DNA from 3 places in the Brevibacillus sp. BC25 genome. Region 1 is predicted to be linked to each of the others. Evidence: riboswitches for the same ligand, from Rfam matches in the RefSeq annotation. Region 1 holds a riboswitch; each other region holds the start of a gene.
What was found. A riboswitch is a leader RNA that binds a small molecule or an ion and turns the genes downstream of it on or off. The one in region 1 is predicted to bind cobalamin.
Positions count from the first base shown of each region.

Region 2: linked by a shared signal. The riboswitch ahead of PMI05_RS05660 (energy-coupling factor ABC transporter permease) and the one ahead of PMI05_RS01725 (ABC transporter substrate-binding protein) in region 1 are both predicted to bind cobalamin.
Region 3: linked by a shared signal. The riboswitch ahead of PMI05_RS24525 (ABC transporter substrate-binding protein) and the one ahead of PMI05_RS01725 (ABC transporter substrate-binding protein) in region 1 are both predicted to bind cobalamin.

Region 1 is NZ_AKIX01000009.1:35,779-45,902, forward strand. Features, by position in the region: gene PMI05_RS01710 (MerR family transcriptional regulator) at 1-124, shown strand, start outside; gene PMI05_RS01715 (pyridoxamine 5'-phosphate oxidase family protein) at 177-755, opposite strand; gene PMI05_RS01720 (MBL fold metallo-hydrolase) at 911-1,855, shown strand; cobalamin riboswitch at 2,007-2,157, shown strand; gene PMI05_RS01725 (ABC transporter substrate-binding protein) at 2,313-3,308, shown strand; gene PMI05_RS01730 (iron ABC transporter permease) at 3,310-4,347, shown strand; gene PMI05_RS01735 (heme ABC transporter ATP-binding protein) at 4,356-5,132, shown strand; gene cobU (bifunctional adenosylcobinamide kinase/adenosylcobinamide-phosphate guanylyltransferase) at 5,157-5,723, shown strand; gene PMI05_RS01745 (YitT family protein) at 6,002-6,658, shown strand; gene PMI05_RS01750 (hypothetical protein) at 6,829-7,305, shown strand; gene PMI05_RS01755 (N-acetylmuramoyl-L-alanine amidase) at 7,290-8,396, opposite strand; gene PMI05_RS01760 (WYL domain-containing protein) at 8,499-9,308, opposite strand; gene PMI05_RS01765 (YafY family protein) at 9,295-10,124, opposite strand, start outside.
Region 2 is NZ_AKIX01000025.1:12,985-23,108, forward strand. Features, by position in the region: gene panE (2-dehydropantoate 2-reductase) at 1-235, opposite strand, end outside; gene glnA (type I glutamate--ammonia ligase) at 461-1,879, shown strand; gene PMI05_RS05615 (L,D-transpeptidase family protein) at 2,001-2,714, shown strand; gene PMI05_RS05620 (hypothetical protein) at 2,738-3,022, opposite strand; gene yjcZ (sporulation protein YjcZ) at 3,107-3,286, opposite strand; gene PMI05_RS05630 (hypothetical protein) at 3,308-3,709, opposite strand; gene PMI05_RS05635 (hypothetical protein) at 3,887-4,441, opposite strand; gene PMI05_RS05640 (hypothetical protein) at 4,652-5,146, opposite strand; gene PMI05_RS30975 (hypothetical protein) at 5,343-5,507, opposite strand; gene PMI05_RS05645 (energy-coupling factor ABC transporter ATP-binding protein) at 5,563-6,411, opposite strand; gene cbiQ (cobalt ECF transporter T component CbiQ) at 6,408-7,205, opposite strand; gene PMI05_RS05655 (energy-coupling factor ABC transporter substrate-binding protein) at 7,202-7,486, opposite strand; gene PMI05_RS05660 (energy-coupling factor ABC transporter permease) at 7,483-8,247, opposite strand; cobalamin riboswitch at 8,391-8,585, opposite strand; gene PMI05_RS05665 (quinone-dependent dihydroorotate dehydrogenase) at 8,718-9,809, opposite strand; gene PMI05_RS05670 (endospore germination permease) at 9,961-10,124, shown strand, end outside.
Region 3 is NZ_AKIX01000110.1:73,356-83,479, reverse strand. Features, by position in the region: gene PMI05_RS24550 (ABC transporter substrate-binding protein) at 1-820, shown strand, start outside; gene PMI05_RS24545 (ABC transporter permease) at 913-1,923, shown strand; gene PMI05_RS24540 (ABC transporter permease) at 1,940-2,845, shown strand; gene PMI05_RS24535 (alpha/beta fold hydrolase) at 2,904-3,674, opposite strand; gene PMI05_RS24530 (Xaa-Pro peptidase family protein) at 3,799-4,890, shown strand; cobalamin riboswitch at 4,907-5,107, shown strand; gene PMI05_RS24525 (ABC transporter substrate-binding protein) at 5,276-6,295, shown strand; gene PMI05_RS24520 (iron ABC transporter permease) at 6,365-7,378, shown strand; gene PMI05_RS24515 (ABC transporter ATP-binding protein) at 7,375-8,187, shown strand; gene PMI05_RS24510 (RidA family protein) at 8,371-8,838, shown strand; gene PMI05_RS24505 (transcriptional regulator) at 8,840-9,490, shown strand; gene PMI05_RS24500 (dipeptidase) at 9,513-10,124, shown strand, end outside.

The DNA.
Region 1 (10,124 bases):
AGCGCACGCAGGTGTGGCCCAGATGTATGTCGATGACCCGCGCTTCACAGCTTACTATGACAAGGAGCAGCCTGGTGTTGCCGAGTTTCTCCGAGATGCAGTGGTCATTTATACGAGCAAATAAAGAGGTTTCAAAAAAAGAAGCTGCGAGCAAGGCAGCTTCTTTGCGTTTACGCTTAGTTATCCCCACCTACTGCGGGAAAAAGCTTTTGTCCCAAGGGTGTTGGCAATCCATCCATGCTTACTACGTTGTTTTCCTTTTGATAATCAAGCAGTTCCTCCTCGTCTTTAGCCAAAGTCCATTTCTGAAGGGTGTCGCGTTCTTTTGAGTAGGAATAGAAGGGGATAGCCCAGCCGCAAGAAGTCTTAACTTCCTGTACGTTTACGGTAATGATTTGACGAGCACCGGGCAGAAGCGGGAAGTCTTTTACGAGCTCATCCCACCGAGGTGAATCTGGGAGAATAACCGTTCCTTTGCCGAATAGGCGCATGATGAGAGGGGGGCCCTCAAATGCACAAAACATGAGAGTAATCCTGCCATTTTCCTGTAGATGTGCACTGGTTTCATTTCCGCTTCCAGTCAGGTCTAAATAGGCGACCTCCGTAGGCGATATGATGCGAAAAGAATCGTACCCTTTCGGTGAAAGATTCACGTGACCATCTGTATCCAAAGGAGCAGAGGCAACAAAGAACATCCGTTGCTTCTTGATAAACTTCTCATGCTCAGGTCTTAACTCAGAAAAAAGCTGACCCATTTTGCACCCCTCCAGGTAATGGAATTGTTTTTGCTCCCCTCATATTACGATAAAAATATGAAGAATTTGTGTTGTTTTTCCCAGTAGTCCAAAATAGGTGATAAAGTGTAAATATTCGCGCTACAAAATGACCTTTGAAAAGGAGGAGCATTTACATGCAATCATCACAGCCAATTTACTTAGGGGAACGCATCCATTTAATAGACGGTTTCGATATGGGCTGGGCGGAACGCACGGGGACATATGTGATCGCGGAAGAGGAACTCACATTGGTCGAAACAGGGCCAAGCCCCTCCGTCCCATACATCAAGGCCGGTCTTGCCAAGCTCGGCTATACGCCGGAACAAGTAAAATACATCATCGTGACGCATATTCACTTGGATCATGCAGGAGGAGTAGGACTATTTCTGAAAGATTGTCCGAACGCAAAGGTTGTCGTCCACCCGAAAGGTGCACGTCATCTCGTAGATCCGAGCCGACTGATCGCAGGGGCGAGAGCGGTGTATCATGATGATTTTGATCGATTGTTTGATCCGATTGAGGCGGTTCTCGAGGAGCGGATTTTGATTCGCGGGGATGGGGATACACTAAAGATCGGAGAGAATTGCGTGTTGGAGTTTCTGGATTCGCCAGGGCATGCCAATCATCACTTTAGCATCTACGATCCAGTAAGCCGTGGCATGTTCACAGGTGATACCGCAGGGGTACTCTATCCACAGCTTAAAAAGGATGGCATACACCTCGTGCTGCCATCTACTTCGCCGAATCAGTTTGACCCGGATGCCATGTTAGCGTCTCTAAGTCGTTTTGAAGCGCGGAAGCTTAGTCGGATTTACTTTGGTCATTTTGGGATGTCAGAGCAGGTAGACGACGTGTACCGCCAAATACGTGAGTGGCTCCCCGTGTTTGTGGCGGAAGGAGAATCAACGATTGCTGCTGGGCAAACCTATGACGAACTGTCTCGTAAGTTATTTGAACGAGTCTCGGATCATCTACGGTCACAAGGCATCAGTGGTGACCACGAAGTTTTCGAGGTACTCAAGCTCGATTTACAAGTATGCTCGATGGGCATTCTAGATTATTTGCACAAACGAGGGTAATAGCCTCCAAAAAGCTTTACATATGCCTGAACTTTTTGTTCAGGCGTTTTTCATTTTTAGGAGGCAAGAAAGTATTGGCTTATGTGTTTGTCATTCTTTTTTCATCCAAGGAATGCTATGATGTAGGATGAGTCATGGACTGTGACAATTTCAAACGTAACAACAAATAGGTGCCTCGTCTTTTTAACAAAAAGATCGGGTGAAAAGGGAAGTCGGTGAAAATCCGACGCGGTCCCGCCACTGTAAATCGGCTCGTTCCTCAGCCGTAAGCCAGGAGACCTGCCTGTTTGTTTTAGTGCCTGTTGCCTTCGCGGAAAGGATCGGCCTATTTCAGGAAGCAGACCATCCTGTCTGTTTGCCCTGAGGTGCCGACCCTTTGATTTCCGAATGGAAGCAAGGGTCGATTTTTTTATTGGAAGGTACAGTCAATCAGACATGCAGAAAGGAAGTTCTACATATGAAACGTTCATTGCGATTCATGATCCCACTACTAGTTGCGGCGAGCCTCGCGGGTTGTGCGGGTAACGATAACAGTCAGCCAGCACCAGGTGGACAAACAAGTGCACCGCAGACAGCACCACAAGAGAATGCGGCCAAGCAGCCTGCAAAACAAACAACGTATCCGTTGACAGTTACGGATGCGACAGGAAAAGAAGTAATCTTTGCAAAAGCTCCTGAGCGAATCGTCTCGACATCACCTGCCGAGACAGAGATTTTGTTCGCATTAGGCTTGGAAGATCGGATCGTAGCTGTCTCAGACTATGATGATTATCCAGATGCGGCGAAGGCAAAGCCGAAAATTGGCGGAGTCGTCAAACCAAATGAAGAAGCGATTCTCGCTCAAACGCCGGATATGGTCGTTGGTGGGATTTCGATGGAAAAGCCAGTGGCTGACAAGCTCAAATCTCTCGGAATGCCAGTCTATATTACCCATCCGACAAAGATGGACGACATCCTAAACAATGTTTTGGCGATGGGCGTTATCACCAACACACAGGAGCAAGCCGAAAAAGTCGTCGCGCAAATGAAGAAGGATATCGCGTACGTTCAAGAAGCAGTGAAAAATGTAAAACCGGAAGAGAAGAAAAAGGTATACCTGGAATTTTCCCCAGGGTGGACAGTCGGAAAAGGCGAATTCATGGACGAACTCATCACACTGGCTGGGGCGACAAACATTGCCTCCGACACCGAGGGATGGAATCCGATCAGTGAAGAAAAGATTTTGCAAAACGATCCAGACGTCATTTTGTATGCGAGCGGAATTACCGATGAAAAGACTGGCGTCAAGCTGGAGGATATGATCGCCAAGCGTAATGGCTGGGATAAAATGAAGGCAATTCGTGAAAAACAAATCTTTGGCATGGACCAAAATATTTTGTCCCGTCCTGGTCCGCGTATTACACAAGGCTTGATCGAAGTAGCCAAGGCGATTTACCCTGACTTGGTGAAATAAAATGAAGAAACGATTGTTCATATGGGGAGGAGTCAGCGGTCTCGTCCTTCTGGCATCAATAGTCATCAGCATCTCGATGGGGGCGGCACACCTCCCGATCTCGCAAGTATGGCTCATCCTGCTCCATCAAATCCCGGGCTTGTCTGAGTGGATCACCGTAACGTGGCCGGAGTCATCTGAGCAAATTGTCATGAAAGTTCGTTTTCCACGCGTTGTATTGGCTGTCTTGATTGGGGCCTGCTTGTCACTTGCGGGAGCGGGCTTTCAGGGAGTTTTGCGCAATCCGCTCGCCGATCCGTTTACGATGGGCGTGGCATCCGGTTCTGCTGTCGGAGCAGCCTTCTTGATCCTTTTTGGCTTGCAAATCACCTTTTTGGGTGCATGGAGCACGCCTGTCGTCGCTTTTCTTACGGGACTGCTCAGTTTATGGATCGTACTTGGACTCGCGAACACGCAAGGAAAGCTGCAAACGGAGACCCTGATTTTGTCTGGGGTAGTGGTGCAGGCTTTTCTCGGCTCCCTCGTTTCCTTTATGGTGTCGCTATCTGACCAGACGGTTAATGAGATCGTGTTCTGGCTTATGGGCAGCCTGTCATTTCGCGGCTGGGCCTTTACGTACGTCTTGATTCCGTACTTGATCATCGGAGGCATGGTGCTCATTAGCTATGCGCGTTCCTTAAACCTATTTGCGTTGGGGGAGCGGCAGGCTGCGCATCTCGGCGTGCATGTGGATCGCACGAAGCTGGTGGTTCTGGTCGTCTCGACTCTCCTGACTGCAGCGGCGGTTTCTATCGCGGGAATTATCGGGTTTGTTGGCCTGGTGGTACCGCATCTCGTCCGAATGCTGGTTGGTCCTGACCATCGTATTTTACTTCCGATGGCTGCGATCTGTGGTGGTATTTATGTGCTGTGGGCCGACACTCTTGCCAGAATGCTGCTGAGTCCAACGGAAATCCCGCTGGGTGTCGTGACAGCATTTCTGGGAGCACCGTTTTTCGCCTATTTATTGAAGCAAAATAAACGCTTTAGGAAGAGGTAACGTAAGCAATGATCAATGTGCGCAACTTGCAAAAATCGTATCAAGATACGCCTGTTTTGCACGGCATCGATTTTTGCGTGGACAAGGGAGAATTTTTTGGCATCATCGGACCGAATGGAAGCGGTAAATCCACCTTGCTGAAAATGATTTCAGGCGTCATCAAGGCAGATGCAGGAGACATTTTGCTTCAAGAGAAAAAGCTTCATTCATATCCACGCAAAGAGCTTGCCAAAATACTGGCTGTTTTGGAGCAAGAGGGTCTGCCGCCAGTCGGTTTTCGTGTCCGAGAGGTGTTGGAGATGGGTCGCTTTCCTTACCAAAATTGGCTAGGGGAAGAGAAGCAGGATGTCGCATCGCTCATTGATGAAATCGTACAGATGCTCGGTCTTGACCATTTGGAAGAGCGCACACTGGATCAGTTGAGTGGTGGGGAAAAGCAGCGCGTAGCTTTGGGGAAGGCATTGATCCAAAGACCTCAGGTGCTGTTGCTCGATGAACCCACGACTTACCTCGATATCGGGTACCAGATTCAACTCATGGACATCGTGCGAAAATGGCAAAAAACGACGCAGGTGACGGTCATTGCTGTGCTGCACGATCTGAATCTGGCCTCCCTATACTGCGATCGTATTTTGATGCTGCATAAAGGAAAGCAGATAAGCGTCGGCGCGCCAAAAGACATCTTGCAAAGCGACAGAATAGAGGCTGTATACGGAACCAGACCGATTGTCATGGAGCATCCTGTCCATCATTTGCCGCAAATTATTTTGCAATCGCAAGTATAAGAGGTTGTTTAAGGAGACAGAAGCATGATCGTACTTATTACAGGCGGAGCACGCAGCGGAAAAAGCACGTTTGCCGAAAAATACGCGGCTCATTTGGGCTCCTCGGGTGTTTACATCGCGACCGCACCAATCACTGATGAGGAAATGGAAGAGCGGATCTTGCACCATCGCGACCGCCGCTTGCAGTCCAACTTTCCTTGGCAAACGATCGAGGAGCCGTACGCATTGACAGAGTGGCTAGCGAAGCTGGGAGCACAAAAGGACATACAAGAACAGCAGACAGTGATTTTGGTTGATTGCTTGATCCTTTGGGTGTCCAATTGGTTGCTGCATGATGGAGAGGAGCAGCCGTTTGAGCAAGTGCTCCAGCAGGTTGATGTGCTGGTAAACAAGCTAAAAGACTACCCAGGGACGGTTTTGCTGGTGACAAACGAAGTAGGCGACGGACTCGTCCCACAACATCCGTTGGGCCGTAAGTTCCGTGACTTAGCGGGCTTGATGAATCAACGCGTGGCAGCGGTTGCCGATCAAGTTTTTCTTGTCACAGCAGGGATTCCGGTGGAGCTAAAAGGACAAGCTTTCCGATTTTAACTCGGTGAAAAGACGCTTTCGAGTCGTCTTTTCACCTTTTTTATGGTATAATACAAGAAAAGCCATGGAAGGGATCAGGATACCATGCGTCCCCATAGGACGATCTGGAAACGTTTTGACCTCTCCTACATCTAGCTTCGTAGTAGTCGATCGTCACTGAAGACGACTAATCTACTACGAAAGCGAGGCCCTTTGTATGAGTAGCGACTTATACTTGCGATGTTCCTCGGTAGTCGGTTGGTCGTCTGTGCCTAAACCGACAAAAATGCGAGGAAACCATGATGAAGAGAGCGCTGCAGTTATCTAAGCGTTACAGTATGATTTTGTTTGGAGCTTGTTTACTTGCTTTTGCGTATTATCACATTAACTTTCAGAACCATTTATCTGAAGGTGGGTTTGTTGGCTTGGGGTTATTGGCGAAATACGCCTTTGACTTGTCGCCAGCGATGGTGATGCTTTTGCTGGATATCCCACTGTTTTTGGTTGCTTGGTTAGTAAGAGGCCGCCAGTTCATTTGGGACACGATCTTTGCATCACTTGCTTTTACCGGGTTTTACGATTTGTTTGAACGATTTTCACCGATTGTCATGGATATGAGCAGAATGATGCCGCTGGCGTCTGTCTTGTCCGGTGTATTGACCGGGCTGGGTACCGGATTGGTTCTGCGCTATGGAGCTGCGACAGGTGGAGACGATATTTTCTCCCTGTTGATCAGTAAGTACACGGGATTGTCCATTGGTACGGTCTTTCTTTTACTGGACGTCATTGTGCTTTGCATGTCGTTCTGGTTCGTACCGATGAAAGAGATGATGTATACCATTTTGGCCGTTGTCATTTCCAGCCAAGTCATCACCTGGACCGTCAATCATGGTGCAGGAATGGAGGTCATGGAAGAGGAGCACGGGCATGGAAGCGTCTCGATGACCCACCGGTAATGAGTAGATATTCAGTTGAAAAACATGCCTATACAAAAGCAAGCAAAAGGCCAAGTCGGTTTTCATGTCGACTTGGTCTTTTGAACGTTTATGACCGTTTTTGTACATAATATCCTGCTTTCCTAGTGGATACTAACCAACACAGATAATATCCAAGGAAAGGACCTGCCATGAGCGATCCGTTTTTTAGCAACTACAAAGCATTCGTCGTCATACCAGCGGATGAGAAGCAAATGGGACCGGAGCCTTTTGACCCGAAGGATTTCGCCAGCCATTTCATCCTGACGTTTTCGTTGTACGATGCGGTTATTTCCTCTTGGAGGGAAGCGACAAAGTATAAAGTACAGGCAAAAAAAGGTCTGTCGAATGTGATTGATGGTTTTAACGCCAAACGTCGTGGTACAGCCCGTCTGCATTTGTTGGAAATGGAAGAAGACCAGGCGTATTTCGTCCTGGCCTTGTCGTTGAAAATCCAAAAAGACAATGAGAAAGCGGTCATAGAGATGATTACCAATCTGCTGGAGAAAGATTTCGCAACCGACTTGTTGATCGGAGAGACCTGGTATCAGATCATTGGTGCCAAAGGGAAATTCGAGCGGAAGCTGTTCTCCTACAGTGTCCAGCCGTACGATTATCGACCGAAGTAATCAGCCAGAGCTTCTGTAATCGCCTGTGCAGCTTTGTCCTGATAGGACGATGTACGGACGATACCTTCATCCTTTGGATTCGATAGGAAGCCAAGCTCAATTAAGACGGATGGATCATCGTTTTCGCGCAGGACGTGATAATTGCCGAATGAAATGCCGTTGCTTCTTAAACCAATGCCACCTGCCAAGCGAGACTCAATCGCTCGAGCTAATGGCTCATCTTTGTCTTGCGAATAATAAAACGTAAGTGTCCCGCTATTTGGCTTCGGAGAAGAATTGTAATGGATGCTGATGAAGGCATCTGCCGCCTTGGATTCGCTAAAAACGACACGCTGCGATAGCGAAGGCTTTTCTGTGTCACTTGTCCTCGTCATGTAGACTTGCGCACCGCGTTGTCGCAGTTTGCTGGCAAGCAGCATGGACGTTTTGTAATTCAACGTTTTTTCCATGCTATTCCACTTGGTTCCTTGTGTCCCGATATCAGAACCACCATGTCCCGGGTCGATGACGATGACTTTTCCTTTTAAGCCTGGCGTTTTGGAGCCTTTGGACACTGGAGCGTTGGCCTTGGCATCGCCAATATACGTCGCAGACACCCAGCCTGCTTGTCCATTGGAAGTCCGCGCCTGGATCCAGTCTCCTTGCTTTTTCAAAATGTCTACACGGGTTCCTCTGGGCAGCGAAAGGATAATCTCATGGCTCGTGCTTGGCCCTTTCCGCATTCGAAGCGAATCGGCCAAAACCGTTCCTTGCTTGCTTTTGACAGTGGCTGTATTGGCTGGTGATGAAGCTGAACCTGCACTTGTTACCGCTCCTTTTTGCAAGTAATACCCCGCGACCCAGCCTACCTTTTGATTGTATCTAATTTTTGCCCAACCGTATGCTTCATCGGTAATCGTCACGACCGCTCCATACGGTACGGTAGCGACAACAGAAGCATTGGGAGCTGGTTCACTGCGAACGTTCAGAGAGGTTGCAACCACTTTTGCCTGGATGACGCCTGCTGCTTGCGCCGGCTCCGTAATAAATGGCAATGACAGACTAAGCCATAGCCCACATATGAGAGACGCTTTTTTACATGTTGTTTTCATCATTTCTACCTCTGCCTTGGATTAGCTACTATCTCACCTGAACTATAATAAGGGAAATGCAGGAAATCGAATAGGGTATGATTTCCTGATTTTTTGGGACAATCAAAGTGGAGTTTCTGTATATCTTGCCAAGGCGTTCGTTGCTGACTCTGCCATTCGCTGTTTGAGTTGATCGTTTTCTACTACTTTGACCCGCAGGCCGAGAAAACGAATGCGCGATAAAATAAACTCCTGCTCGTCAGATAGAAAGTGCAGGGTGATCGTATACACCTGTGATTCTGGATCAAAAGCGACCTCTTTGTCAAAGCAGGAAAAGGCGTACAATATGCGCTGGAGCTCAGCGTTGTAACGACGAATGATCACAATTTTTGCCATCTGCTTGCGCTGTTGGATCTGTTCCGAAATAGTCGGCAAAAAACTGTCATACCATGCATCTTCTATGTAAATCTCATCGACGGAGCGAATGAGATGCAGTGGAGTCGTGATCAGGCGATTGGAAGACATGTTTAGCCAAATCAGGTACCAGGCCTTCTTAGCAAGTGAATATTCCAGCTTGTAGGGAACCCCTCGTTGATTGCGAAAAACCGGGCCTTTGTTCGTGGCTGCGGTTATTTTTATGTGATTCTTGCCGAGAATGATTCGCCGCAGTGTTCGCACGAGTGGACTCCAGAGCTGCTTGGCCTGTGTTTGCGCTTTTTCCACGAATCGTTCTTGTTCGGTCGATTCACTTTCTGGCATGTGTGTCAAACGGTGAAGCTTATCGAGTGTAGCGGGCTCGAAAATTTCTGCCGCAGACGGATTCGTCAGCATCAGGGCCAGCCACGCTTTTTCGTGTGAGGTAACCGGATAAACCCCCGCTTCATCTAGCCGTGTCACTAGCTGGTAATTATGTATCTTATCAAACAGATTCATAGTAGGCGAGCAGCTCCTCCCATTCTTTTTGGAATTGCTTGCGAAGAAACAGCGGTTCAAGAACTTCGACGCTTGAACCGAAGCTGCGAATCCACGGTGTAATTTCCATCGTGCTGTTCACGTTTATCTCGTACACAAAGCTTTCCCGTGATTCCTCTGTCACAATCCCCCATTGCCCCTGTGCCTCCACTCGCTCTTGGATAAAGGAATGAGGCGTATCCCTAGGCTGAAAAAAGCGAAGGCGTACGGTTACGAGTTTTCCGGTATCAATCAACCAACTATGGGCAATGCGCTCATCCGCACTTGCTTGCAAGGAAGAGAAGATTTCCGGCGTAACGGACCTACCTGTTACGAGCTTGGTCATACCTTCCACACGGTATTTGCGCAGCGGACCATTGCCGCATCCTTGTGCCAGCAAGTACCATCTGCCGTATTGATGATCAAAAATAACCCGGAGTGGAATCACTTTTTGATGTCGCCCCGATGTATCCCGTTGGAAAGCCGGATTCGTATTTTGGGAATCGTAAAACTTTAGGCGTTTGGGCGTGTAGTAGTGAAATTCAACGATTTTTCGCTGACGAATGGCTTCCGTGAGAAGCAAAGCTTGATATTCATCGAGAATACGTGAGACGAAATGATATTTGTATAAAAACGCAGATGCATCGGTTAGCTTCAAGCGAAATTTGAGATAACGCTTCACTTTTTCTTGCAGAAGATAACCAGGGACGGCCGGCAGCTGTGTATTGGCCATGAAATCGATGAAATCATACAGATCCAATAGCTCGTCGTCCGTCAGCGAGTCCAGTAGCTCACCGT
Region 2 (10,124 bases), on a different contig from region 1:
AAGCTTTGTTGGACAAAAGCACAACATCAAAAGGTCCTGCTTCCTCCCCTGCTTGAATCAGTTGTGGCTGTTCCAAAAGCAAATCCCCATGAATGCTCTGAATGCGCAAGCCTCGCTCCTGCAACTGTTTGTATCTACGTTCGCGCACAAGAAATGTTACATCTACCCCAGATTCAACCAGCCTGCCACCAAAATAACCGCCAATGCCCCCCGCTCCCAGTACGAGAACCTTCATCTATATCGCCTCCGCGTTTATAAGTCTTGGTTTGTCTACATTTTATTAGAAAGTAACCATTTTCTAAACCCCACAATATAATGTTAGAAAATCTGACAACAAACGTCAGAAAACCTCTTGACGAACAATGTGAATTGTCGATATAATTCGGAATATAGAAATTAAGGAAAAACCGAACGTTGATAATGAATTCGTAAATTTAATTCGTGAATGGAGTGAATCATGTTGGATATGAAAACAGTCTTGTCCACAATTGACGCAGAAAAAGTGGAATATGTAGATTTTCGCATCGTTGACCTGCTCGGCCGCCAACACCATGTCACAGTTCCTGCCTACGCGGTAGATGAAGGAACATTCCGCAATGGCGTTGCATTTGACGGCTCCAGTCTAATCGGCTACAAGTCCATTGAAGAAAGCGACATGGTAGCGATGCCCGATCCAGCAACGGCCTTCATCGATCCATTCGTAGAAACCAAAACCATGAATATCATCTGCAACATCGTCAATCCAGACAACACCGTCTACACACGCGATCCTCGTGGCATTGCACTCAAGGCTGAAGCCTATCTGCAACAATCCGGCCTCGCTACCGCTGCTTACTTTGGTCCAGAATCCGAGTTCTTCCTCTTTGACAACGTACGCTATGCCTCTGGTCCGTCCGGTTCCTTCTTTCACATCGATTCAGAAGAAGCTTTCTGGAACACAGGAAAAGAAGGACAAAACCTCGGCTACAAAGTACGTAACAAGGGAGGATACTTCCCTGTTCAACCAACCGACTCCCAAATGGATATCCGCAATGAAATGTGCACGTTGATGACGAAATGCGGCATGTATGTGGAGCGCCATCACCATGAGGTGGCAACAGCCGGTCAAGGTGAGATTAATTTCCGTTTCGATACACTGACTCGTACAGCAGACAATTTATTGCTGTTCAAATACATCGTGCGCAACGTAGCTGCCAAACATGGCAAAACTGCTACCTTCATGCCAAAACCAATCGTTGGCGACAACGGATCTGGTATGCACGTTCACCAAAGCTTGTTTAACGGCGATACCCCGTTGTTCTATGAGCAAGGCGGTTACGCAAACCTAAGTGAGACTGCGCTACACTACATTGGCGGTATTTTGCACCACGCCCCTGCTCTGATCGCCTTGACGAACCCAAGCACCAACTCGTTCAAGCGTCTAGTTCCCGGGTACGAAGCACCCGTGAATTTGGTCTTTTCCAAAGGAAATCGCTCTGCTGCTGTTCGGATTCCGATTGCTGCGGTTACGCCAAAAGCGTCTCGCATTGAGTTCCGCACCCCGGACTCTACTGCTAACCCGTACTTGGCTTTTGCTGCCATGCTGATGGCTGGCCTCGATGGAATCAAGCGCAAGCTCGACCCGCGTGAACTGGGCTTTGGCCCAATGGATAAAAACATCTACGACTTGTCCGATGCAGAAAAACACGAAATCAAGAGCGCTCCCGCCTCTCTCGGAGAAGCACTTGTCGCACTTGAACAAGACCATGACTTCTTGCTCGCGGGAGATGTCTTCACAAAAGAAGTAATTGAAGGCTGGATTGCACAAAAACGCGGTGAGATTGAGCAAGTCGAGCGGACTGTGAATCCGAAAGAGTATGAGCTGTATTACGACCTATAAGCAAAGAAACAGCCCTTCTCAGCTGAGGAGGGCTTTTACATGCTCCCGAATAAAACGCTGTTTCCATACACAAATTAAAGTTGTACTGTGAAAAAAACAGATGATCGGATGAACATTTACAATGGTGAATCGAACGATAACTCGCTTGCTCATTTGTTTCGCTGCAATACTTCTCCTAACCGTAAGCTTTCCTGTTGAAATAGAAATCGGTCAAAAAATCGTTTACGCCGAGCATTCGTTACCAATCATAAGCGACCAAGGGATTATTACGATTGAGGTTTATCCTAGAAAACATAAGTTAATTGTCAAAAAGCATGGAAAAACAGTAAAAACTTATCAGGTTGCAGTTGGTAATCCTTCTACACCTACACCAGTTGGAGAATACAAAATCATATCCAAAGGAAAAGATTGGGGACCCTCATTCGGTCCACGATGGTTAGGCTTAAACGTCCCTTGGGGAATTTATGGCATCCACGGCACAAACAAGCCACACTCCATCGGACAGCATTTGAGCCATGGTTGTATCCGCATGCGAAACAACGACGTCATCGAACTGTTCAAGATGATTCCACTCGGAACAAAAGTAACGATTTATGGTCATATATTGGGGGACCCGAGCCACGACCCTAGAGATTTAGCCGAAGGCGATGTTGGTGGAGATGTACAGCTCATCCAATCTCGATTGAAGAGCGCTGGTTATTATCACGGGGTATGCGATGGCAAGTTTCGATCCTCGACAACTGCAGCTCTAAAGAAATTTCAACGGGATCGAAAGTTAATACCAAACGGTGTCGTGTCCAAAAAGGTATACGAAGAGCTTGGATTGCTGGAATAAATCCCGACAAGATTCGTGATACACTACATGAACCTTCTAAACATGCTTCCAATCCCATTTGTTCCTTGGAACGTTCTGAATACCTCGTTCGCTATGCGTACACCATTTAAAATGGAATCCATATCAAGGTTTAGATTTGAAACCCTTGGCGCTCTAGACTCTTTTCTCGTCCTACGGCTTGTTTTTGCCCACTCTTGATAATACTGACCAAGGGATTCAGGATTTTTTTGCAGCTTTCTGACCGAGACCTTATTTGACTTGAGCCAGTCAGAAAACTCTGGGGTAAAACCATTGATTTTTCTAGCCACTCTTCACTCTCACCTCGTTTCATAAATGAATAATGCAAAGGGATTGTATGTCCCTTTGCATTACTCTTTTGCTAAACCCATTTCCTAATCACAATCACATCCGACAATGACAAGCAAAACAAACAATACCAGGATCAGAGCAAAGTCATCAAAGCCATTAAAGAAACCCATTCTGCCTCCTCCTTTCCTTAGACACAGTACTGTATGCGTATCGCGGCTATTTTGCCTGTACCATGACCTACTAAGCAAAAAGGACGCAAGCATTTGCCTGCGCCCTTTTTCATGCTATTGAAGTCCGATTTGCGATTTTACTTGCAGAACCCCGCCTTGGAAAGAAAAATTCGCATTTGCCCCAATCGCCCCTTCTCCCTTATACATGTAGACGATCGTGTGTCCTTCCTCTCCCTTTTTCCCAACCTCAGCAAGCAGTTCGCCTTCTCCGCCCACTATTTTTTTTACTTCCTCCAAGCTCATCCCATTTTCAATCTGTTCAAATTCACTCTTCGTGATCGTTGCTTTCTCTGTCACTGCAGGAGCAGTCGCTTCTTGTGCTGGTGTAGCTGGCGCGGTTCCTTCAGCTGGAGCCGTGTCAGCTGGCGTTGTTGGAACAGGTGCTACCGTATCCGTTGATTGCCCGGAGCTACATCCAACCAACATGATGGCGAAAGCCACTATGAAAAAAGCCATTTTTTTCAAAGAAATTCCCCCTAAATTGAAATAAATCTCTCCTACCATAATCCAAAATATGACTACCAACAAGAATAACAACCTGACAATTCTCGACAAATACGAATAACACATGTACGACTTTTCAGGCATAAGAATGCAAAAAGAGCCTAGTTCAAGGCTCCCTTTGCGTTGTAATTACTCTTTTACATAAAGCTGATACATCTCGGTTTCTTCATCAGTTGCTTTTGCGATTCGAAAAGCTTCTTCCACGCTTTTCTTGTTTTGAATTACCTCGTAGAAAAAGCGCAGTGCGAACATCAGCGCAGAATTTCCGTCTGGGTAATCCTCTGGCCCGATATACGTCTGGCAACCACTGTCCAGAAAGGCCTTCGCTAATTCGGGATCACCAAGCGAGCATCCGTTACCTAACACGATTTTTCCATCCAGCTTGGCAAAACGCCTTACCTCGTCAGGACCAAAATCACCCTTTGGTTCTCCTTCCTCATAAACGTCCTCGCCCAGTTCTGGCATGATGAGGCTTCCCTCATCGCCATGGAAATTCAGAATAATCATGTCGGTATTTGGGTATAGGTCGCTGCCATTCAATACATCGATCAAATCGCTTGGTCGACCAATCCAGTACGTAAAGACTCGAGCTCCAAAATACTCAAGTGTATTTCGGATTGCTTGGCTATCCAGGTCCGTATCCGGACCGACTACTAAGGCAACATTCATTTCAGGTTTACTCATCGTGATATTCCTCCATATTGTTGTAAGTGGTTTTTATTTGTGGGTAGACAAAACCATTTACATGGAGGGGGTCGGGCCAACTGGTGAATGGCAAGACGTTACTTTTTGATCATCAAGTAGGAAAACTCCTCTTCAATTGGAATATTTGATAAATTTTCAGTAGTATATCATCCGAAACTTGGCATGTAAAGTTGCTCTACTAACAAAAAACTACGCAAACCCTTTTTTGATTTTGGACTTCATATCACGATACAGCTCTCCGTATGTAATCGCATGCTCGATATGCGAATAGGAAAGTACGGAATCTCCATCCTTGCTCTCGCAGCACGCAAAGAACAAACTTTCCATCAGATTGTGATTTTCGATGGAATTGGTAATATGGACGCAATCCTCAATCGAATCATGAGCGTCATGCTTGTAAAAAAGAAACGTCCCTTCCTTGAACGCCCCTTTTTTGTTGGCGTCTTTCCAAATGAGCATGCCCAAGGTAATAAAGTACCCTTCCTGGAAACGGATGACGCCTGTAATAACAGAATTAATCGTGGTCGGAATGATCGCAATCGAGTCATTGAGCTGATTGACGTATTCATACAACACTTTATTGGATTCTCGAAGATCAGCGATTGGTACATGAAGAAGCTGCTTGTCTCTTAATTTTTCTACGAGTTGCTGAACACATAGCGTCTTATTCAAAGTTGAAATCACAACCTCATCACTTCTCCCATTGTAAGTAAGTGCCTTCTTTACGTTATTCGTGATGAATGGACATATCCCTACAAAATTCGCACAAATCTTCTTACCCGCGGTCAAGATTTGCTCTACCGTGAATATTACTTAAACCATCCCATGTAAAAAAGCCCTTCATGCCTTTATGTGGCGAGAAGGGCTTTTTGGCGCAAATTTACGCCTTTCCTTTTAAATAATCATCTTTTAGCTTCTTTTCCTGCTCGTCGGTAGTCATCTCTTTCTCCAATACTTGATACATCAGTTCATCCTTTACATGGCGAGAGATTCCTTTTTCCTGATGATTCGGGACCGATGTGCTCGTGATAGAGTCTTGTTCCATACTGTGTACCTCCATGGCTTTTTGGGGTTAGCTTACCCGAAAGCGCCCACTCCATTCACCAAACCCGCTGAACACTGAGCATTTTTCGCAGCTCGTCGACCGAACGGGGAATATTTCCGCCAAGTTCCCGCTTCCACTGCTCAGGCAGTGCCTCCCACACATCAACGAGCAACGGCATACCCAGATGAAGACTCTCCAGCATAGTTCTATTTTCCAATGCCTCCTGCGGATCTCCCGCGAACACAAGCCTGCCTTCATCCATGATGCAAATCCATTCTGCCCATTCAAAGGCAATATCCATATCATGTGTCGCCATCAAAACAGTCGTTCCTTGCCGGTGAATGGTATCGAGCTCCCGCAGCAAATTTTTTGTCTGATAGCGATCCAGATACGCAGTAGGCTCGTCCAATAGCAAAAGCTCGGGCTCCATGACCATGACCCCCGCGAGTGCCAGACGTCGTTTTTGTCCCAGGCTCAAATGATGAATCGGAGCTTCTGCCAGCTCTCTCAATCCGAATGCATCCAGCACCTTTTCTACCTTTGCCCGGATTACGTCCTCAGGCAGCTTCTGATTGCATAAACCGTAGGATATATCTTCCGCGACCGTGCTTGCGATCAGCTGATGCTCGGGATCTTGAAAGACCAAGCCTACCTTTTGCGTCATCTCTTGCAGTGCGGCTCGTTTGTATACAAGCGGTTTCCCCTTCCACAGCACCTGTCCCTGCTGTGGCTCGATGATCCCGTTTCCATGCAAGAACAAGGTCGACTTCCCACAGCCATTTCGTCCCAAAAGGACACATTTTTTTCCCTCTGGAATCCATAAGGACAGCCCTGACAGGACGGGTCCCCGCCCTCCCGAATACGTGTACTGCAAATCGATGAACTCCAACAACCTTGATGTCATAACCACCAACCTCCTGTCCACCACTCAAGCAGTACCAGCAGCATACAGCCTACGATTGACTCCCACTCATAGCGTCGCGAACGAGCATGTGTATGAAACGAGAGCACCTGCATGCTCTCCCCGAAGCCTCTAGCCGCCATTCCTTTGTGCAAAGCTTCGTATTTGCGCATTGCTCTGACAAACAATTGCGCAACGAGAACCCCTGCATCTCGAAGCGTCGCGCGGAAGCCGCGGTGACCTCCCCGAGAACGTTGGGCAATCCATAGCTGGTGAGAAATCGTTACCAACACAAAAATAAACCGATACATGATCATTAATAAGTCAGTCACAAGGACAGGCATACGAAGCCGGCGAAGTACCTGCAAGGTTTCAGCAAACGGCACGGTAAACAAAATGAAAGCAAAGCAAGATAAGCTCGCCATGGTACGCCAAAACAAAACCCAAACTTTACCAAATGATGACATAGGCACATAGAGCACATACGAACCCAACTCCCATGCTGCCACGACCTGGACGTGTACTTCTCCTGCTCTCGCCCCTTCTACCAATAGGGCAGGGAGCCCCGACACGAAAAACGAGAGCGACACGATCATAAAGGCACAATAGATACGGACAGGAATACGGGCATACACCACTACCCATACCGTCATCCAAACAACGACGGCCATCTGCATCCATACATGTCCCACCAAGACGAGTAGTAACAATGCACTCGCCAGCAATAGCTTATGAGCTGGCGGCAGACGTTTCAGCCTGTTTTGATAAGAGAGAGAATCAGGTTGCAGCCCGTTCATTTTTTCCGTTTATCCAACCGACCTTTGTACAAGCCTACAGCGTAGCCAACCACTCCCGCTCCCAACGCCGCCTGCACCGCAAACAATAGACTCTCCGTCTCTCCCCCTGGTGGTTCTATCAGCGGTTGAAACCACGGCTCGTAGTTCGGAGCAATTTCCTTGATCGCTTCCTCTGCCACGCCGTCTGCGCCGCCAAATTCCGAATCCTGCACCAGCAACAGCGGGACAATCGCGAGTACGATTACCCCCAAGAGTAAAAGCCAGTTCCATCCTTTTTTCACAGCGATTCCTCCCGTTTGAGCAAACGAAGCTGTGTAAGCTCTTTTGCGTTGTAAGATAACAACCAGTTCCAAACGAGGACGGTCAACAGACCTTCACTGATTGCGAGCGGTACTTGCGTGAATGCAAAAATTCCTGCAAATTTGGCAAACGAGGCCAACACTCCACCAGATTCAGCTGGAAATGCGAGTGCCAGTTGAATCGAAGTCACCACATAGGTAGCGAGGTCAGCCAAAGCAGCCGCCGCAAAAACAGCCAGACGTTGGCTTCCGTTGACCTTCATGATCATCCGATAGATTCCGTATGCCACCAGTGGTCCTACTACAGCCATGGATACAGCATTTGCCCCTAGTGTAGTCAAACCTCCATGTGCCAAAAGCAAGGCTTGAAACAAGAGCACCATGCTCCCTAACACAGACATCGCAAAAGGCCCAAACATAATGGCGCCAAGCCCCGTCCCAGTCGGGTGAGAGCTGCTACCTGTAACCGAAGGGATTTTCAATGCAGATAAAACAAACGCAAACGCTCCAGCAACGCCAATAAGGAGCTTCATTTCGGGATGTTCTTTTACAATCTTGTTAATCGAGCGAATCCCAAGAATAAAAAATGGCAAGAAGACAGCCCACCAAAATAAGGCCCAGGATAATGGCAAATACCCTTCCATGATGTGCATCGCATGTCCTGTCTCTGGTTCATTGAGCAAAAAATACAGGACAAAGCCCGCGATCATCAGACAAGTCGATACGAGACGAGATCGATTCATGTTCATTCCTCCTTCACTGACTTTTGTTCTTTGCCTACAAACAAAAAAATCCCATCCATCAATGGACGAGATGTGCACACAAAACAACAGACTGACTATACAGCCTCATTGCCTCGTATTCACCGCTCCTTTCCGCGAAGGTTCTGTGGGTGTGGCTACTAGGTAGGTCTCCTGGCTTCCAGATCTATGCGCTCTTTGTCCTTCCCCATACGAAAATGAGTGGTTTCCTTCTCAAAGAGAGCTCCCTGGTTACAGTGGCGGGACCGCTCGGGACTTTCACCCGATTCCCTGTTACCCTTTATGCGTCACATAAAGGCACCTAACGCCGACAATATGAAATTGACAGACAATTCATGTTTGTCCACATCATTATACCGGATCACTACATAAATCGGAAGAATATAAGCAAAAACGCATAAGTCGATGACCCACTACAAACGGAGCCATCTACCTATGCGTACTTGTTCTATCTATTCTTTTGCGTCTACGCCAATTACTTCACTAATATGTTTAAAACCATCGCGCTGCATGAGCTTGAGCAGCTTTTTGTTAATTTGTTTGGCGATACCTGGGCCCTGATAAATCATCCCCGTATACACCTGAACGAGACTGGCTCCTGCTCGGATTTTCGCGTAGGCGTCTTCGCCGTTATAAATACCTCCGACACCGATGATTGGTACCTTGTCTCCTACTTCTTGATAAATCTCCTTCACCCAAGCAGCGGAACGCTCCGTAAGAGGTCTTCCGCTCAAGCCACCAGCTTCCTCGGCAAATCGATGTCCGGAAACCGCCTCGCGTGACAGTGTCGTATTGGTAGCGATAATTCCGGAAATGCCTTCTTCAACAGCAGCGTGAACAACATCACGCATGTGCTCATCCGACATGTCTGGTGCTACTTTCAGCAATATCGGTTTTTTCTTGATGGCACGCGCTTCCATTTCGGTCGCCTTTTCCCTTACTGCACGCACCAAATGACGCAAGCTCTCTGTTTCCTGCAAGTCACGCAGATTCGGGGTATTCGGAGAGCTGATGTTAATGACGAAATAGTGACCGTATGCATAGAGCATGTCCATACATTTGATATAGTCGATGGCCGCCTCTTCATTCGGCGTTACTTTGTTTTTCCCAATGTTAATCCCAATCGGAACATCTGAGTATGCGTAACCGACCAAATGCTGGGAAGCCAAATACGCACCGTGATTGTTGAAGCCCATCCGGTTAATGACAGCTTGATGTTCCGGCAATCGGAACAAACGCGGCTTCGGATTGCCTGGCTGCCCCTGCGGCGTCAACGTCCCGATTTCCACAAATCCAAAACCAAGAGCACCCAACGCATGATAGACTTCTGCATTTTTATCAAAACCGGCTGCAAGTCCGACTGGATTCGGAAACGTCATTCCCCACAGCTTATTCTCCAACCGCTGGTCTTTTACCTGATAGATCATCTTCAGGATGCTTTTGCCTGGAGCAGAATCCTCCACCAGCCTTAAGGCACCAATTGTCTTTTCATGAATCTCTTCCGCATCTTGCTGGAACAGATAATTTCTTATGAGCTGATACATCGGCTGCACTCCTTACTCTGTTTCTACCTTTTTACCTCATAGTAGAATACCATACTTTTTCGGACGGATGTAACCTTTATACCTGATACATATTTCCAAGCAAGCAGGCAAATCCTAACAGCACCACCACGCACAGGGGGATAAGTCTTTCATGAAAGTGGACGGAAAAATCGGGATTGGTCAAGCCATTATGGTGATGATGCTGACGATCGGCATTACGAACCACGTAACCGTCATCCCCCTCTTATTGAGTAAAGCCGGAAGAGATGCTTGGTTGAGCGTGTTGCTTGCTGGTATCCCCTTTTCCTTCTGGGC
Region 3 (10,124 bases), on a different contig from region 1:
CGACATGATGGATGGTCTGAACACAGATGATATCCCAGCAGTCAAAGACAACAAAGACCTGCAACTCTTCCTGCGTCCTACTAATAACATTGGGTACATTGGCTTTAACGTAGAGAAGAAGCCACTCGACAATCCAAAAGTTCGTGAAGCCATTGCTTATGCAATTAACAAACCTGAAATCGTAACAGCCTTCTTCGATGGGGTTGGAGAACCAGCAGTCAACCCAATGCCAAAAACCATGTGGGGACATAACAACGATATTAAAGATCGTGAGTTCAACCTCGATAAAGCGAAACAATTGCTGGCGGAAGCAGGACATCCAAACGGTTTCAAAATCAAGTTCTGGGCAATGCCAGTTCCACGTCCGTACATGCCAGAAGGTGTGAAGATTGCAGAAGCAATCCAGCAAGACCTGAAGAAAATCGGGATTGATGCTGAGATCGTGACGATGGAATGGGCAACGTACTTGGAAAAGACTCGTTTGGGTGAACAAGAAATGTTCATGCTTGGTTGGACAGGTGACAATGGTGACCCTGACAACTTCTTGGCTGTTTTGCTCGACAAAAACAGCATTGGCAGCAACAACTATACACGCTGGGCAAACGACGAAGCTTCTCAATTGATGATGAAAGCTCAGTCCACTCCAGTGCAAGCAGAGCGTGAAAAAATGTACAAACAAGTACAAGAGATCATTTTCAAAGACGTGCCAATGGTTCCGCTGGCACACTCTACACCAGCATTGGCAGGAAAAGCGAATATCGTAGATTACAACCCGCATCCAAAAGGGACTGAAAGTTTGGAAAAGGTAGATTTCAAGTAAGCTGATTCATAGTAAAAGGGTAAGAGGAGTGCATACCTCTTCTTACCCTCCTTTCATTATCTAGCGATTATTTTATGCAGGAAGGCGAGGAGATGGCATTGCTAGCTTACAGCATTCGAAGAATTTTAATGCTCATTCCTGTCTTAGTGGGCATGTCAATCATCGTTTTTTCCATTATTCGTGCCATCCCTGGTGATCCGGCTTTGACGATTTTGGGAGAAAAGGCAACACCACAAGCGATTGCAGACATACGAGAAGCATTGGGATTGAATAATCCGTGGTACATACAGTATTTCGATTATATGAAAAATATTTTGAGCGGAAATCTTGGGGAATCATTGCAAACGAATGCGCCGATTTCAGATGAAATCATGCCTTATTTGGCGGCGACGACTGAACTTACAATTGTGAGCATGCTGATTGCGGTGTTTATCGGTGTAAATGCAGGGATTCTTTCTGCGTGGAAGCAAAACTCCTGGTTTGACTACAGTGCGATGTTGATCGCCTTGGTTGGTGTATCCATGCCAATTTTTTGGCTAGGTTTGATGGAGCAGTGGGTGTTTGCCCAAGAACTGAAATGGCTGCCATCAGTTGGTCGCGACAATTCGCGTAATCCCGTAGAGGCCATTACGCACTTTTATATACTGGATACGATGATCGCTGGTCAGTGGGATCAGCTATGGGAAGTCATCAAGCATTTGATCCTGCCAGGAATCGCGTTAGGTACGATTCCAATGGCGATTATTGCGCGCATCACTCGTTCGAGCATGCTGGAAGTCATGCGTGCCGACTATGTCAGAACCGCTCGTGCAAAAGGTCTGACACAGTTTTGGGTCGTGTACAAGCATGCGCTGAAAAATGCGATGATCCCTGTCTTGACGGTAATTGGTTTGCAAACCGGATTGCTGTTGGGTGGAGCCGTTTTGACAGAGACGATCTTCGGATGGCCAGGTGTCGGTCGTTATATTGTGACCGCCATTGGAAACCGTGACTATCCGGTTATCCAATCCGGTATCCTTGTGATCGCGACGATTTTCGTCCTGATCAACCTCTTGGTCGACCTTCTGTACGCCTATATCGATCCACGCATCAAATATCGCTAAGGAGGGACGAAGAGAGATGGCACAACCACAATTACAACCACAAGCACAGGTAGTACCTTTAAAAGTGAAGCAAGAAGAAGTAGTCTCTCCTTGGAAGGATGCATGGAGGACGCTACGAAAAAACAAGCTGGCGCTGGTGGGCTTCGGGATTATTTTGTTTTTCATTGTTGTGGCGGTTTTAGCTCCATGGATCGCTCCGTATCCGTACGACGAAGGCCAGCTCGTAATGAAAAACAAGCCACCTTCCGAAGAGCATTGGTTTGGAACAGATTACAATGGGCGCGATGTGTTTAGTCGCGTTATTTATGGGGCACAAATCTCCTTGTGGGTAGGGACGTTCTCCGTCATTGGCTCCGTTCTCGCAGGGACCTTGCTCGGTCTTTTGGCAGGATATTATGGCAGATGGATCGATACGATCATTTCGCGTCTCTTTGATATTATGCTTGCCTTTCCGAGTATTCTTTTGGCGATTGCCGTTGTTGCCATCTTGGGGCCTTCTTTGCAAAACGCCTTGATTGCGATTGCGATTATTAACATTCCGACATTTGGTCGCTTGGTACGTGCCCGCGTATTGAGCTTGAAGGAAGAAGAATTCGTCATGGCCGCACGGGCAATCGGGATGAAAAATTCCCGGATTATCATGCAGCATATTTTGCCGAACAGCCTTGCACCAATCATTGTGACTGGGACGATGGGGATCGCCACAGCGATTATCGAAGCAGCTGCACTTGGCTTTCTCGGACTGGGAGCACAAGCGCCAGAACCGGAATGGGGAAAAATGCTTGCTGATTCACGTCAGTACATTCAGAAAGCACCATGGACTGTTATTTTTCCGGGGCTCTCTATCATGCTGACAGTTCTCGGCTTTAACTTAATCGGGGACGGCTTGCGCGATGCACTAGACCCGCGGATGAAGAGCTAGTCCAATCGCAAAAAGACAGAAGGGGGTGGAGGTGCCCGGCCTTCTGTCTTTTCTTGTTTTACCCTTCTTCTATGAAGGTGCGGCACAACTGATTGAAAGCAGGAGCAGCTTTTGTGATGACCTGATGCTTCACGTTAGGAATCATCTCGAGTTTTGCTTTTGGTAATTTCATGGTAAGCATCTGCGCATAATGGTGCATCCGTTGATCTTGTTCGCCATAGGCAAGTAAAATCGGGAGCTGGATGTTGCCCAGACGCTCCGTACATCGATAATGATGTCCGGCAGCGTAAAGGTATTTCAGGTTAGTGGGATCAGTTTTGGAGGCGTGAGCCGTCCATTTTTCACGCATTTCTGGGTCATTGACATGTGAGGAAGCAATCGAACGGGCAAGAAGAGGAACTCCGTGAAGCATCGACAACGCCTGCCCCATCCAAAACCGTCCATGTAAATACAGGTCATTCACTTCGGAAAAACCGCTCACGAGTATACCGCCTTGTGCATGATCAGGAAATCGAAGACAATATTCAAGGGCGATAGAAGCACCTTGGGAGTACCCCAAAATAAAGGGACGTTCAATGCCGAGCGACGGGATCAGCTTATGGAGCTGTTCTGCCAGCTCACCAATGGAAAAGGGCTTCTCCATCGGTGAACTGTCGCCGTGTCCGGGCAAATCAGGGACAATGAGCTGATATGTATCTGCGAGTGTTTGCTGATAAACAAAATTGAGAGAGCCGATACATGGCGCATGGATACACAATAACGGCTTGCCTTTTCCCGATATGTGAAAAGCAAACTGCTTGCCATCCTGATGAACGAGTATTTGTTCCATTTTCGTTTTCACCCCACCCTTAGGTTGTCCGATACGATGTAGATTTTTCAATTGAAGTCTTCTTTTTTTGATGGGGAAGTGGTATTCTCGCAATAGAATAATTGGTGAAAGCAGGGTGAAGAAGTTGTTTCAAGAGCGCATTTCGAAGCTCCACACGTTTTTGACAGAGCAAGAGCTGAACGCGGTGTTGATTACCTCTCCCAAGCACGTCTACTATTTGACCGGATTTTTTACAGACCCGCATGAACGTTTTATGGGTCTCGTTATTCCTGCTGAGGGCAAACCTTCTTTAATTGTACCTGCTCTTGATCGTGAGGCAGCGGCAGAGGCTTCGTTCGTTCAAGATATCCATACACATACGGATATCCAAAACCCGTATGAAATCCTCAAGCAAGTATTGCCAGCGAACTTGACGAAGCTCGGTATTGAGAAAAGTCATATGACTGTCGAGCGCTATGAAGCACTTGGACAAGTTGTTCTGGCGTCGAGCTATGTGGACGTGGAAGAGCCACTTCGTGAAATGCGTTTGATCAAATCCGCGGATGAAGTGGATCGTCTGAAGCATGCTGTTCAGTTGGTCGAAGATTCCTTGCGGGAGACCCTGAAAAAAGTCAAGACAGGTATGACCGAGACGGAAATCGTAGCTGAGCTGGAATTCCAGATGAAGCGCTTGGGTGCGGAAGGTCCATCCTTTACATCCATGGTATTGGCAGGGGAGAAGTCGGCACTGCCACACGGGAAACCAGGAACGCGCCAGGTCCAAGAAGGCGACTTGCTTTTGTTTGATATCGGGGTAGCAGCGAACGGATATGTATCCGATATTACTCGTACCTTTGCTGTAGGAGAGATCAGTGCCCAGCTACAAGAAATTTACGAGACGGTATTGGCTGCCAACGAAGCGGCAATTGCTGAGATTCGTCCGGGTGTGACCTTTGCGCATTTGGATAAAACTGCTCGCGATGTCATCACTGCAAAAGGCTACGGAGAATACTTCATGCACCGTCTGGGGCATGGACTTGGGATGGATGTACATGAATATCCATCTGTTCACAGCCAGAACCAAGAAGTGCTTCGTCCAGGGATGGTCTTTACGATCGAGCCAGGCATCTATCTGCCAGGTGTAGGCGGAGTGCGGATTGAAGACGATGTATTGGTTACGGAAACGGGCGTTGAAATTCTCACGCAGTTCCCGAAAAAACTGACTTCTATCAACTAATGAATAAATCGTAAAAATTGAATACGTATCGAATGGTGCTGGATGGCATATGCCGTCAGCTTAAAAGGGAAGTCCGGTGAGAAGCCGGCGCGGTCCCGCCACTGTAACGAGGAGCGCCTAGCGTGTAGCCACTGTTTTTTGCGAGACGAAAAATGGGAAGGTAGCTGGGTGTGTTGATCCGTAAGCCAGGAGACCTGCCATGCGATCATTTACAATCGACCCACGAGGATGGGGCAGATGTGGAAGCAGTCTATGAAAGGGCACTTTGTGCCTGCTTATAGCTACATCTACGTTTGTCATGCACCTCCCGATTGAAATGGGGGGTGCTTTTTTTGTAGAGGATTTCGTTCAACCCATCATATACATACAGAAAAGGGGATTTCAGGTGTTTAAGGCAAACAAATCACATACAGTAATGAAAGGACTAGCTTTCGGTATCATGACAGCTGCCATGCTTTTGGTTTCGGCATGCGGCTCCACTACGACAACACAAGCTCCAGCCAAAATAGAACAAACAGCTGCTCCAGCAGCAGAAGGCAAGCCAGTAACACTCACCAATAATGGTATCGAAATGACCTATCCAACAGCACCTGAGCGTGCCGTGACATTGAACCAACACGTCACCGAAATTATGCTGACATTGGGCCTTGCTGATAAAATGGTCGGAACCGCTTACCTAGACGATGAAATCCTTCCAGAGTTAAAAGCAGATTACGACAAGATTCCGGTACTGTCTGATAAGTATCCAACCAAAGAAGTGTTGATGGCAGCGAACCCAGACTTCGTGTACGCCGGATGGAAAAGTGGATTCGGAGAAAAAGGTGTAGGATCGATGCAGGATTTGGAAAAGCTCGGCATCAAATCTTACCTGCAAGCGTCATCTAGCATTCCTGGACCGACAATCGACGATGTGTTTGCAGACATTACGAATATTGGACGCATTTTCCGTGTGGAAGACAAAGCCAATGATTTGATCAACAAAATGAAGAGTGAAATGGACCAAACGCTTAGTAAAATTGGCAAGGTGGACGAGCCACTTAAGGTGTTCGTGTACGACAACGGGGAAGATAAACCATTCACAGCAGCCAACAACTACATGACGTCCTTAATCAAGACTGCTGGCGGTAAGAACATTTTTGATGACATTCAAAAGGGTTGGGCAGAGGTTAGTTGGGAACAAGTAGTGAGTCGCAATCCAGACGTAATTATTATCGTAGACTACGGTGATAGAACCGTTGAGCAAAAACGTAATTTTCTTTTGTCCAAAAAAGAACTGGCGGATATCCCGGCGATTAAAAATCAACAACTAATGGTATTGCCATTGTCTGCGGCTTCTGAAGGCGTTCGAGCACCGATTGCGCTGAAAATTTTGGCGGAAGGACTCTACCCGGATAAATTCAAATAAAGTACGCCCCTTTTAAGGGAGGGAATAGCACTGCAACAGATCAAGTTACCTTATATCATCATTACTCTACTGGTCGGACTCTTCCTCTCCATTACGTTCGCAGTTACCTTGGGATCAGTGGAGATTAAGCCGACAACGGTATGGAAAATCGCCTTATCAAAAATTCCGATGTTGACCCAGTGGATTGAGGTGGATTGGTCCAAAGGGGAGCAAACGATTATTTGGGATATTCGCTTTCCGCGTGTACTTTTGGGGGCGATCGTCGGCGCAGGTCTGTCTGTCGTGGGAGTAGCGATCCAGTCGTTGGTTCGCAACTCCCTGGCTGACCCGTATGTGTTAGGAGTATCTTCAGGTGCTTCGGTTGGAGCTACCTCGGTGATTATATTCGGAGCATTCAGCATGTACGGGCAGTATGCGCTATCTTTTGGCGCTTTTACAGGCTCCCTTGTGTCAATCATTCTTATTTTTACGCTATCCCGTATTGGAGGACAAAACTCGACGGTACGCCTGCTTATGGCTGGAATTGCGATATCTGCGATCTTGTCGGCCATTACCAGTCTCCTTGTTTTTTCAGCGCCGAATGAGCATGGAATTGGGACGGTCCTGTTTTGGTTAAGTGGTAGTTTGGCAGGCGGGAAATGGGAGTACCTGACGATCCCTACATTGATTGTCGTCATCTGTCTCATCATTTTAATGGCCCAATACCGCTCGCTCAATGCGATGCTGATGGGCGAGGAGTCAGCTGGGACATTGGGGGTTAATACGGTACAATTCCGCAAGCTTCTCCTGGTGATCACTGCACTGCTCACGGGGGTGATCGTGTCCATTGCGGGATCAATCGGTTTTGTTGGATTAATGATGCCCCACATCGTCCGTGTGATGGTCGGATCAGATCACAGACGTGTCCTGCCTGTCAGCGCTTTGTTTGGCGCGATATTTCTCATCTGGGTTGATGTAGTCGCCAGGCTCGCATTTGCACCGGAAGAGCTGCCGATTGGTATTTTGACAGCGCTGTGTGGAGGTCCATTCTTTATCTGGTTGATGTTGCGGAGTTCTTATTCCTTTGGAGGTAGCGGACGATGAATTTGTTGGTCGAGAATATATCGGTCGAACTGGAGAAAAAGGGAATCCTTCGAAACGTCAGTCTGGAGGTACGCTCCGGAGAGTTTGTGGGGCTGATCGGGCCGAATGGCAGCGGGAAGTCCACGTTGCTAAAAAGCATTTATCGCGTATTGAAGCCACGTTTGGGATGGATCTCACTTGATGGCGATGACGTGTATAAGTTAACCTCACGTCAAAACGCTCAGCGCATGGCGGCAGTACGGCAGGAGACCTCTGTTGAATTCGATTTTTCGGTAACCGAAATCGTGAATATGGGACGTGCTCCGCATAAACGGCTGTTTCAGTCCGATAACGCAGAAGACGTTCGAATTTGTGAAGAAGCACTTCAGCGGGTAGGGATGCATACATACGCTGATCGCAGTTTTTTCAGTTTATCGGGTGGGGAGAAACAGCGAGTACTGATTGCCAGAGCTTTGGTGCAGCAAGCCCAGTTTCTTGTCCTTGATGAACCGACGAATCATTTGGATGTTCGATACCAGTTGCAGGTGATGGATCTGGTCAAAAATCTTGGGATTACGGTCTTGTCCTCGTTGCATGATCTCAATATCGCAGCGATGTACTGTGATCGGCTGTACGTGATCTGTGAGGGGGAAATCGTTACATCGGGGACGCCAGAGGAAGTCTTGACACCCAATCTGATACGGGATGTTTTCGGAGTAGAGACAGAAGTGACGACGCATCCCATTACAGGCAAAAAACATGTGTATTTCTACTCGGAAGCGATCCGTGTGAAGCCATCTATCCAGAAGGTAATGAGTGGGGTCAACTGATAGGGTCGAGTTGAGTATCTTTGATTTTCATAAGAGGGGATGCCTAGTCGGCGTCCTTTTTTGTTAAGCGGACGGCATAAGGTTTTCAAATAATTTTTTATCATACAAAAAATTGTTGAAGATGAATTTGCAGAATAGTATGTTTAAAGAAAGGTATGCAATTGATGATGAGGTGATGGCCTTATGTCCAAAGTGGAACAACGATTAAAAGAGTTAGGGTATGAGTTGCCGCCAGTTCCTCCAACCATGGCGAATTATGTGTCATGTGTACAGACTGGCAATGTCATTTATACATCTGGTGCGGGGTGCTACGTAAATGGGAGCCCGATGTATCTGGGTAGGCTGGGAGCGGATGTGACGATCGAGCAGGGCTATGAGGCTGCAAAGGTCACGGTTCTTAATCTGCTAGCAATTTTGAAAAGCGAGATTGGTGATTTGGATCGAATCACACGGATTGTCAAGCTGTTCGCACTCGTCAGCAGCGCCCCTGATTTCTACGAGCAGCCGCGAGTGATTAATGGGGCTTCTGATTTTCTCATCGAAATTTTTGGTGAAGTGGGCAAGCATGCGAGAGCAGCAGCTGGGACATCTGTTCTTCCGTTTAACAACCCAATCGAAATTGAGATGATTGTGGAAGTGAACGAGGGGTAATATGAAAAACGTACATCCGATATTAGCAAGCTACATTCCGGTAGTAGAGGGACTGGCACGTACATTTGGCGAGCATTGTGAAGTGGTGTTACATGATCTGACAGGCGATATTTCCTCATCGATCATTGCTATTTCCAACGGCCATGTCAGTGGCAGGAAGATCGGTTCACCGGTAACGAATCTGGCACTGCAAGCTTTATGTACGGCGAAGGTCAGTGAAGAAGCTTTTGACCTCAACTACCGCAACGATACCATCAAAGGTAAACAGATCAAATCGAGCTCCATTTACATCAAGGATGAACAAGGAGAAGTCATTGGCAGTCTGTGCATCAATCTTGATATTACTCATCTCGCAATGGCGCAATCATTCATCGAATCGATGATGGTGATCCAAGACAAGCGTGAGGCAGAAAAAGCGGAAGAGAGCTTCGCTCCGACTGTCGGGACTTTAATGGAGCAAATGATAGAGGACTGCCTGAAACGGACAGGCAAACCAATCGCCCTGATGCAAAAAGAAGAGAAAATTCAATTTATCCACCAGCTGGATGAAATGGGTCTCTTTTTGATCAAAGGAGCCGTGCAATACGTCGCGGATTTGTTGGATATATCCAAATTCACGGTTTACAACTATCTCGATAAGAAAAATCCATAGAACAAGATGGGAGATGACCCGTATGACGGAAGTAACGAGAGAACAGGCGCGCAAATTTCATGACGGTGCTCACGTTCTAGATGGGCATTTTGATCTGCTGATGGATGTGGAGATTCAGCGTGGATACGGTCGAACCAAAATGATCGAGACGGAGTATTTGCCACGGTTCCAGAAGGGTGGCGTGCATTCCATCGTGGCAGCCGTGTTCGTAGAGGATGCGTTTGTACCAGAGATGAGTCTGCGCAAGGCGCTCAACCAGATCAGCGCTCTGCACGCAGAGGTGGCAGAGTCTCCCGAGCATATCGTCATCGCCAAAAATCTGGATGATTTGCAACGGGCAAGAGTAGAGCAAAAAGTATCGTTCATCCTGTCGTTGGAAGGGGCAGAGCCACTACATAACGACTTGAGTCTCTTGCGTGTCTTTTATAAGCTCGGAGTACGGATGATGGGGCTGGTTTGGAGTCGGCGCAACTTCGTTGGGGATGGCAGCTTTTTTGCACCGGTGCGCGAAGGGAAAAAAGGGGGCATCACCGATTTCGGTGTTCGTCTCATCGAGGAAGCGGAAAAGCTGGGCATCGTCATCGATGTGAGCCATTTGAATGACGAAGGGTTCTGGGACGTGATGGAAATCGCT